DNA from 3 places in the Williamsia sp. z34 genome. Region 1 is predicted to be linked to each of the others. Evidence: riboswitches for the same ligand, from Rfam matches in the RefSeq annotation. Region 1 holds a riboswitch; each other region holds the start of a gene.

Region 1 (3,256 bases):
TCGAACAACCTCGGGGACTCGAAGTCGCTGATCACGCATCCGGCGACCACCACCCACCGCGCGATGGGACCCGAGGGTCGGGCTGCGATCGGGTTGTCCGATTCGCTGGTTCGGCTGTCGGTCGGTCTTGAGGGTGTGGACGATCTGCTGAAGGATCTCGACCAGGCTCTGTAACGCAGAATTGGGCGACGCCGCCTGCGGCCGTCACCGGGGATCGGAGGGTGGGCATTTTTCACTCGCTGGCCGACTGGGTCATCTCGATCATCCAGTCGACGCCGCCGTGGGCGGTGTATCTCTTGGTGTTCGTCGTCATCTACGGAGAAGCGGCGGCTCTGCTCGGTCTGGTCCTGCCCGGTGAGACGGTCCTGCTCGCCGGTGGGGTCGCGGCCGCCCTCGGCGAGACCAACATCGTCTGGCTGATCGTCGGTGCCTGCGTTGCCGCGGTGCTCGGCGATTGGACCGGCTATTCCATCGGCCGCAGATCCGGAGGCCGCATCACCGAAACCCGCTTCGGCGGATGGGTCGGACGAGAACGCTGGCAGAAGGCCGAGGAACTCATCCGCCATGGTGGGGTGGCCACGGTGATCGGAGCCCGCTGGATCGGCTACGTGCGCACCGTGACCCCGTTTGTGGCGGGGATGAGCAAGATGCCGACGCGTCAGTATGTGCTGGCAAACGTCGCCGGTGGTGTCGTCTGGGTGACCGTGGTGTGCATCATCGGCTACGCGGTCGGTGAAACCGTCGGGGCGACGGTGATGTTCTACCTGGCTTTCGGTGCCGGGGCGCTCATGCTTCTCTATTTCGCCGCTCGCTGGTGGCAGCATCGGCGCAGGTCACAAAAGGCCGCGGCCAGCGCGGAATAACATTCACGCCGCGTTAAAGAGGTTCGATATTTGACAGGGAAATCAACGGCGCTGCAATGTGGTCATCGGTGACGAGTGTCAGCGACAAGCCCCGGCTTGCTGGCCGGCAACCCTCCATTCGCGGCGGGGTGCTCCGGGTGACAACCTGGCCGCTGTCTGTTCGGACGGTGGCAAGCGCGGACTCCGGCCGAGTCCGGATCTGAAGGGACTGTGGGTGACGAACTCCTCCACGAACGATTTGAAGGACGAGATCGCCCGGTTTGTGAAGGCCCGCCCGACCGATCGGGTCCTGTTCGCCTCCGAACTCGCCGAAGCCGTTGCGCTGGTCGCCGGTGTCGCGCCCGGCGGCGTCGTCACACTTGATCTGACCGCCGCCCTCACGAACCCCACCCCCGATGGTGACCACCGGGTGGTGCCGGCGCAGATCGATCTGGTGACCACCCTGGCCGCGGTGGACAGCGAGCTCGGACGCCGTCGCGCCGCACTCCTGATCGTTCCGGCCGTCGCCGAGGCCACCGGCGAAGTGGTGCCGCTGCCCGCGCTGGCGGCGATCGCACACCGACGCGGCGCGCGACTGCTGGTCGATGGCAGTGAGCTCGTGTCCCGGCGGGCGGTGAACCTGACCAGCCACGGGATCGACTACCTCGTGTTGTCCGGCCGGTCCGTCGCCGGTCCGGCGGTGGTTGTGGGCCGCGGCGACTGGCTCGCCGACTGTGCCGACGCCGATATCGACACCGTCGCCGGCAACGTCGGCACTGACCGGTCCCCGGCCCGGGCGCTGGCCGACCTCGGTTACGAGAGCGCCGGTCTCCACGAGCAGGCACTGTCCGAGTGGCTCGACGCCGAAGCCGCCCGGCATCCCGGGATCCGCCGACTGCAGCTGTGGCCCGATGCCGGTGACCGCGTGGGAATCGCCTCACTGACCGTGGCCGGACACCCTGAGCCCGCCGTCATCCGATGGGACGCCCACACCGGCATCGATGAGCTTGCCCGGCAACTGAACTCACTCGTGGACAGCACTCTTGAGCAGGAGAAATCATGACCGAAGCAGATCGCGTCACCACCGTACGCACCCGCCCCGAACTGCTGGTCGCCATCGAGGGCGACAACCACCAGCTCGCCTGGAGCAGGCCTGGCCCGTCCGAGGCCCGGGATTCGGCGGTCCGCCGGATCCGCCAGCCGGAATTGCGGGGCGGCATCAAGGAGCGAGCCGCACTGCGTGCCGGCTGGCAGGAACTGGGCGAGGATCCCGCGGACCTGGTGGTGGCGTTGGAGATCGACGTGGTGATCGCCGAGGACGCGGCCACCGCGCGGGCAGAGCTTCTGCGGCTGGGGGAGTCGAGGTTCGGCGACACCGTCCGCTATGTCGGCACCGCCAACGGATTGCTGACGCTGATCGTCGACATCTATACCGCCGAGGTCGCCGATGCGGTCATCCTGCGGCCTCTCGACCTGGGGCGGACGGGTGATCGGCCCGGTTCGGCCCAGCTCATCGCCGACCGCGTGCTGCCCGGACTGCTCGAACGGGCCACCGCGGCCTGACGCCCCACACCACGCCTGATCGCAGGCGTGATGCGGACCGATCCGCCGATCAGCTCTCGCCGTTTTCCCAGCGATCGATGATCCGTGCGCGAGCGTCGTCGGTCAGCGAGCCGTACAACCGCAGTCGTGCCATGCCGCCGTCCGGGAAGATGTCGAGGCGGGCCTCGGTCATCGGCCGGTCTGCCTCGATCAGGAACCGGTGTCGGGTGTCGGGTTGCAGGGCGGATCGGCCCAGAACCTCGAACCACTCACCGTTTTCGCCGTCGCGGCCACGAATCATCGCCGAGCCCGGTGCATTTCCCAAGAAGTAGCTGGTGTCGAGTTCGGCCAGGCCGATCGTCGACTCACCGGCCAATTTGACCTGGACCCAGTCGTTTCCGTCGTCGCGCCGCCGTGAGGTCTCCCAGCCTTCTCCCATCGTGCGGGCCCGGCCGGGCATCAGGAGGTTGTTCGGGGAACCGTAGAACATGTTGGAGCAGGCGGTGATCATGCCGCCGTTCTCGAGGGCGGCGAGGTCGAAGTGTCCGTAGGACAAGAACTTCGGGTCGGGGACGCCACGGCCGTGCACCCGGAATCGGGCCACGCCACCGTCCGGATGGATTGTGAGCCGCACATGGGTGAACCGCTCCTTGGAGTCCACCCGGAACGGATTCTGTGTATCGCCGTTGACCTCGACGCGATCGACGATCGTCTGCCACTTGGTGTTCTCGAGCAGCTCCGAAATGGTCGGAATGCCTTCGACCGCAGCAGCTTCCACTGAAATGTAAGGGGGGTAGTTGCCGACGAACCAGGATGTGTCGACCACGACGCCGTAGATGATGCCGGGGACACCGAGTCGCACGATGGCCTGG
Region 2 (3,256 bases), on a different contig from region 1:
GGGTTTAGAGGGCGCGGAGGGCGGCCAGCAGAAGGTCGACGTCCTCGGAGGTCGAACCCAGGCCGAGGCTGGCGCGCACCGCCCCGGAACCGTGGCCCAGGCGATCGAGAAGCGGGTGGGCGCAGAATCGTCCATCGCGCACACCGATGCCGTGCTCGGCCGACAGATGGGCTGCCACCTCAGCGGCCCGATGCCCGTCGACGACAAAGCTGACAACGCCAACGGCGTCGGTGCTGTCGGTGAAGATCTTCAGGGGGTGCACGCCCGGGATCTGTGCCAGGCCGTTGCGCAACTGTTCCGTGAGCGCGGTTTCATGGGAAACCACGGCATCACCGAGGGACGCGATCTCGACGCAGGCCGCCGCGAGCGCGGCCGCACCCAGGACGTTGGGTGAGCCGCCCTCATGACGGGCGGGCGACCGCGCCCACGTCACGTCCTGCTCGGTGACGTTCAGAACGGCACCACCACCGGCCAGGTATGGTTCGGCGACGTCAAGCCAATCCCGCAGCCCGACAAGCACTCCCGAGCCGAATGGCGCATAGGTCTTGTGTCCGGAGAACGCCAGGTAGTCGATGCAGGCGGCGGTGATGTCGATCCGGCGATGCGGTACCAGCTGCGCTCCGTCGACGGCAATTCGGGCACCATTGCGGTGCGCGAGATCAGCCAATTCATCGATCGGCAGGATCTCACCGGTGACGTTGGACGCGCCGGTGACCGCCAGCAGCACCGCGCCGGTGTCCTTGAGGGCGGTCTCCACCCGGCTGATCGTCGCAGTGAGTGTATTCGCGGTCCGGACCACGTGAACATCACTCCACGGCAACAGATTTGAATGATGTTCCAGGTCGAGGACGACGACCTTGCCCGGCACGCAGCCGGCCAGGAGGTTCAGGGAATCGGTGGTGTTCCGGGTGAAGATCAGGCTGTGCTGCTGCCCGGCGCCGACGAACTCCGCGACCTGCGCGCGGGCGCTCTCGTATGCCTGGGTGGTGACCTGCGACGCGTAACCGGCCCCGCGGTGGACGCTCGAATACGTCGGCAGGAGTTGCGTGATCCGCTCGACGACGCTGCACAGAGCCGGCGCACTCGCCGCGTAGTCGAAGTTGACGTATCGCGTGGTCGAGCCATCACTCAGTGGCGCTCGGGTATCCGAACCCTCAATCGCTGCAAGGGCTTCCAAGGATTGTCCCAGTGTTGCAGTGCTCATTGCTCACACCCTCCGGTGTCAGGGATTCCACACGCGCCGCCAGTTCGAACCCTGCCGATGCGGCAGTTCGAACTCGGACGTGGGAGGTCCGCGCTTGCCTGTTCGGGTTCGAACAGGCCAGGTCTTCACCCGGAGCACCCCGCCGCGATGGAGGGTTGCTGACCAGCAAGCCGGGGCTGTGCGCTGGTACTCGTGACCGACGACGACGCTAACAGACTTCTTCGGCGTCGTCCATACCCATTTTCCTTTAACTTCTCGGCGATCGGAACTCCGCGCATCCTTCGGATTTGGGCAGGAGCGTGCGTATGGTTCTGTCCAACAGTTGAAATCCTCCGACCCGGGCATGCCCCCACGATGCCCGGATTCGCTTGGTGGACAACAGCTGCCCTGTGTCAACGAGTATCAGCGCCAAGTTCCAGCTTGCTGGTCGGCAACCCTCCACCGCGGCGGGGTGCCCTGGATCAAAGACACGGTCCCAGCCTTCACCGGCATGGGGCAAGCGCGGGGTTCAGGCATCTGAGCCCGAGGATATCTCCAGGAGTTCGATGATCATTCACATCCGCCGTGCTGCTCGCTGCGTGGTCAGCACCGCACCCACTTACCAGGAGTGCACCTGATGTCCGTGTGGTCCGACAGGCTTCGATCCAACAAGGAGCAGATCGTCGACAGTCCCCCTGACCACCACACCCTGCTCATCGCGGTACCTGCTCTCGAACAGCGACACGAACACGCGGGAGCAGGTCGATCCACATGAGCGTGACAAGGGTCGACACCGTCGTCGTCGGTGGCGGGGCGATGGGTTCGGCCGCCGCCTGGCAACTCGCCCGGCGAGGCACCGAGACCGTTTTGCTGGAACGCTTTTCACCCGGACACCGCAACGGCGCGTCCCACGGAGCGTCACGGATCTTTCGCACCTCCTACGCCGAGCGCCCCTACGTAGAGCTGGCCCGCGAGGCCGAAACGCTGTGGGCGGAACTCGAACAGGAGTCCGGGTCAGAGCTGCTCACCATCACCGGTGGCGTCGACCAAGGATGGACACACCGTCTGACCGCCATCTCCGATACCCTCGCCCACCTCGGACTCGTCCATCAGTGGCTCGAGCCCGACGAGGCCTCGCAGCGCTGGCCCGGAATCAGATTCGACGGCCGCGCGTTGTATTACCCCAACAGCGGACGACTACATGCGGACAACGCTGTCAGCGCGCTACAACGCAGCGCAGCAGCCCTCGGCGCAGAGGTTCGACACGAATCGCAGGTGATCTCGATCGACGTCACAGACGACAACTCGGTCACCGTACGCACCGATGACCAGGAGTACGTGGCCCGACGTGTGGTGGTGGCGGCCGGCGCCTGGGCGACGAAGCTGTTGTCGGGCATCGTGCCGCTGCCACAGATCACCGTCACTCAAGAGCAACCTGCACACTTTGTACCGCGTGACCAGGACGCCGAGTGGCCCAGCTTCGGGATCCTGCACGACCCGGACGGACCGAACGCACCCGAATTCGGTGGTGTGTACGGCCTGTCCTCGGGTGCCGAAGGCGTCAAGGTCGGGTTCCATGGAACCGGACCGGTCGTTGACCCCGACCACCGCGATTTCACGGCGGAACCACGGCAACTCAAGGCCTTGCAGGAATACGTCCGCCATTGGGTGCCCGGCGTCGATGCCGACGCACTGACCCCGATCAGCTGCACGTACGCCACCACACCCGACTCCAACTTCGTCATCGACCGCCGCGGTCCGGTTGCGGTCGCCGCCGGATTCTCCGGACACGGCTTCAAGTTCGTGCCCGCCATCGGCCGCCTCCTCGCCGACCTCACCGCCGACAAAGATGCCCCCGAGCTGTTCTCTTTCCGCTCCCACTCCGCAGAAAAGGTTGTCTAGCCATGTCGAGATTCGCCAGTCCAGCCGATACCGAGACCTACGGTGAGTACACGATCACTCGCGAACCGGACGACACCCGACCGGTGTATCGATTCGCCGGACGTATCAGCGGCGACGGATCCACGCCCTACCCGGCCGTGGCTGATCGCTATCACGTCTATTCCGGTTGGT
Region 3 (3,256 bases), on a different contig from region 1:
TTGGGCCGCAGTGCAAGTGCGCGAGCGATCGCAACCCGCTGCTGCTGCCCACCCGAGAGCCTGCGTGGGTATTCGTGCGCCTTCTCACCGACGCCGACGCGCTCGAGCAAAGCCACTGCCTCAGGCTCGACGTCCGACCGCTTGCGTCTCTGTGCCGAGATCGGCGCCTCGATCACATTCTCCAGTGCGGTCAGATGCGGAAACAGGTTGAAGTTCTGGAACACAAAACCGATCCGCGAGCGCTGCTGCAGAATCTCCTTGTTGCTCAGCTCGTGAAGCTTGTTTCCCTTGCGTTTGTACCCCACCAGGTCACCATCGACACGGACGGTGCCGTGATCGACTTTCTCCAGGTGGTTGAGGGCACGCAACAGCGTCGACTTGCCTGATCCCGACGGACCGATGATCGCGGTGACCTCACCTGGGCGTACCACCAGATCGACACCCTTGAGCACCTCCAGATCGCCGAAAGACTTGTGAACTCCCCTGACCTCGACCGCGTACCTCGAATTCTCTATCGCCTCGGTCATCGGGTCGCCCCGCGTGGAGCAAAGGAGATGTCGGAGAACCGCTTTCGGATCTGCTGCACCGGCGTCAACGGAATGGTCCGCAGCGCGCCCTTGGCATAGTGCCGCTCCACGTAGAACTGCACCACCGACAAGATCGACGTCAGGACGATGTACCAGACAGTGGCAACCATCAGCAGCGGGACGACCCGTCCACTGCGCCCGTAGATGACCTGCACCTGGTAGAACAACTCGGCAATTGCCATGACCGACACGATCGAAGTGCCCTTGAACAAGCTGATGACCTCGTTCGCGGCGTTCGGAAGGATTCCCCGCATCGCCTGCGGCAGAATGATCTTGAAAAACTCGCGGCGCTTCGGAATACCCAGTGCGGCAGCGGCTTCGAGCTGACCCTGATCCACCGAGATGATCCCGGCCCGGATGATCTCCGCCGAATACGCCGCCTGGTGCAACGCCAGACCGATGATGGCCGCAGCCGAACCACTGATCACATTGTTGACGTTGAACTCGAAGAAGCCCGGCCCGAACGGAACTCCCACCGACAGCGACTGATAGAGGTACGCGAGGTTGAACCAGAACAGCAACTGGACGATCAAGGGGATCGAACGAAACGCCCAGATGTAGAACCAGGCAATCACCTGCAGTACCGGATTTTTCGACAGCCTGGCCGCGGCCAGCGCGATGCCGATCGCAAATCCGAACAGCGATCCCCAGAACGTCAACTGGATGGTCAGCCACAACGCAGACATCACCGACGACGCGGTGAAGTACTGCGCGAACGTCCCCCAATCCCAGCCCGGGTTGGTCGCAAATCCGTGCAAGAACTGGGCGACAACGATCAGCGCGGCAATCGCGATGATCCAACGCCATGGATGCCACTTCCGCGCGATGACCAGGTCGGCGTCGTCCACCGCCGCGGGTTCGTCGAGCGTGGAGCGGATATCTATCTGGGTCACTGTGACCACCGGTGTATGCGCGCAGCGAGCATCGCTGAAGGGCCTTCCAATAGGGCAAGAATGTGTGGGTGAGGTGGGTCAGACCTACGTACAGACGCCGGTGCCCGCTCGGCACAGGTCGACGTGCAAACGTCTCCACGAAGCGCGATCCATAATCGTTCCTCCATCGTTCTTGGCGGTAGCACCCACACGTCCTGCGACGGGGTTGCTGCGACGTCGACGAGCCAAGTCTCTCGGTCGCTCTGGATGGTGAGGAGGAATCTATGCGGTCGATGGACCAGACGTCAAGGGGTAGAATTTGATTTGCCTTGCGACACTGGGCTTTCGGGTTGCAATCACCATGTTTTAAACCTTGCGCCCCACCCTTGTGTCTGAAATCGGAACTCGTGTGACAGACAAAAGATCGCCCCCTCAAAAAGCTTGAGGGGGCGATCAGTCGGGTCAGTGCACGTCTACTCGACGTCCGCCTTGTCCACCACAACCGTTCCGCGCCAGCCGCCGACCACGCGCATGACGTGGTAGATCAGGAGTGCCGCCAGCGCACCGAGTGCGATGCCACCGAAGCTCAAATCGCCTATCGTCCACGAGAAGTCGGCGATACCGATCACGAGTGCGATGGCGGCGGTGAACTGGTTGACCGGTTTGGAGAAGTCCACCTTGTTCGTCACCCAGATGTGCACGCCCAGGATGCCGACCAGACCGTAGAGCGCGGTGGTCACACCACCGAGGACACCCGGCGGGACCGATGCGATCACCGCACCGACCTTCGGCGACATACCCAGCAGCACCGCGGCGATGCCGGCCACCCAGTAGGCGGCCGTCGAGTACACCTTGGTCGCTGCCATGACACCGATGTTCTCGGCGTACGTCGTTGTGGCAGAACCGCCGCCGCTACCGGCCAAGACCGTGGCGATACCGTCGGCAGCCAAGGCGCGACCGATCTTGTGGTCGTAGTTGATCCCGGTCATCGTGTTGATCGACTTGACGTGCCCGATGTTCTCGACCACCAGCACCAGCACCACCGGCAAGAACATCGGCAGCACCGACAGATGGAACGTCGGCGCCTGGAAATCGGGCAGGCCGACCCAATCGGCGGCTCCGATGGGGTCGGTGTCGACCTTGTCGCGGGCCAGGGCGAACAGGTAGCCGATGACAACGCTGGTGAAAATGGCGAGTCGTCCGAGCAGTCCCTTGAACAGCACCAGCGAGGCAATCAGCAGCACCAGGACCAGCGTGGCCGTGACCGCATCCTGCTCGTAGTTCGACTTGGCCGTGGGCGCGAGATTCAGGCCGATCAACGCGACGATGGTTCCGGTCACGATCGGCGGCATCAACGCGTGGATCCAGCCGGTGCCCGCGAAGTGCACCACCACGCCGATGACGACCAGCACCGCGCCCACCATCACGATGCCGCCCAGCGCGGAACCGTGCCCATGAGAGGCCGTCGCGGCGAGTACCGGAGCGATGATCGCAAAACTCGAACCGAGGTAGCTCGGCAATTGGTTGCGGGTGATCAGCAAGAACAGGATCGTGCCGATTCCGGAGAACAGCAGCGTCGTCGCCGGTGGGAATCCGGTGAGTACCGGAACGAGGAATGTCGCACCGAACATGGCCACCACGTGCTGCAGGCCGATGCCCACCGTGCGCGGCCACGACAGCCGTTCGGTCGGAGCAACCACCTCGTTGCTCCCGGCCGGCGACCAACCGAACAGCGGCGACCGGGTTTGGGTGGTCGCCTTGCCGGACGCAGCCGGCTTCAGATCTTCCTCAGACATG

What was found. Region 1 has a riboswitch for S-adenosylmethionine ahead of AC51GT_RS15295 (aminotransferase class V-fold PLP-dependent enzyme). Riboswitches for the same ligand answer to the same signal wherever they lie in the genome.
Region 2: another riboswitch for S-adenosylmethionine. It lies ahead of solA (N-methyl-L-tryptophan oxidase); the one in region 1 lies ahead of AC51GT_RS15295 (aminotransferase class V-fold PLP-dependent enzyme).
Region 3: another riboswitch for S-adenosylmethionine. It lies ahead of AC51GT_RS17985 (amino acid ABC transporter permease); the one in region 1 lies ahead of AC51GT_RS15295 (aminotransferase class V-fold PLP-dependent enzyme).

Annotation. Positions count from the first base shown of each region.
Region 1 covers NZ_JCANWW010000005.1:393,888-397,143, forward strand. Annotated here, with positions in the region: gene AC51GT_RS15285 (O-succinylhomoserine sulfhydrylase) at 1-174, shown strand, start outside; gene AC51GT_RS15290 (DedA family protein) at 222-863, shown strand; SAM riboswitch class IV at 931-1,046, shown strand; gene AC51GT_RS15295 (aminotransferase class V-fold PLP-dependent enzyme) at 1,078-1,905, shown strand; gene AC51GT_RS15300 (hypothetical protein) at 1,902-2,405, shown strand; gene alc (allantoicase) at 2,455-3,256, opposite strand, start outside.
Region 2 covers NZ_JCANWW010000009.1:161,063-164,318, reverse strand. Annotated here, with positions in the region: gene AC51GT_RS21090 (PP2C family protein-serine/threonine phosphatase) at 1-8, shown strand, start outside; gene AC51GT_RS21085 (aminotransferase class V-fold PLP-dependent enzyme) at 5-1,204, opposite strand; SAM riboswitch class IV at 1,290-1,402, opposite strand; SAM riboswitch class IV at 1,595-1,712, shown strand; gene solA (N-methyl-L-tryptophan oxidase) at 1,955-3,085, shown strand; gene AC51GT_RS21075 (glutathione S-transferase C-terminal domain-containing protein) at 3,088-3,256, shown strand, end outside.
Region 3 covers NZ_JCANWW010000007.1:61,341-64,596, reverse strand. Annotated here, with positions in the region: gene AC51GT_RS17990 (amino acid ABC transporter ATP-binding protein) at 1-527, opposite strand, end outside; gene AC51GT_RS17985 (amino acid ABC transporter permease) at 524-1,489, opposite strand; SAM riboswitch class I at 1,641-1,733, opposite strand; gene AC51GT_RS17980 (uracil-xanthine permease family protein) at 1,933-3,255, opposite strand.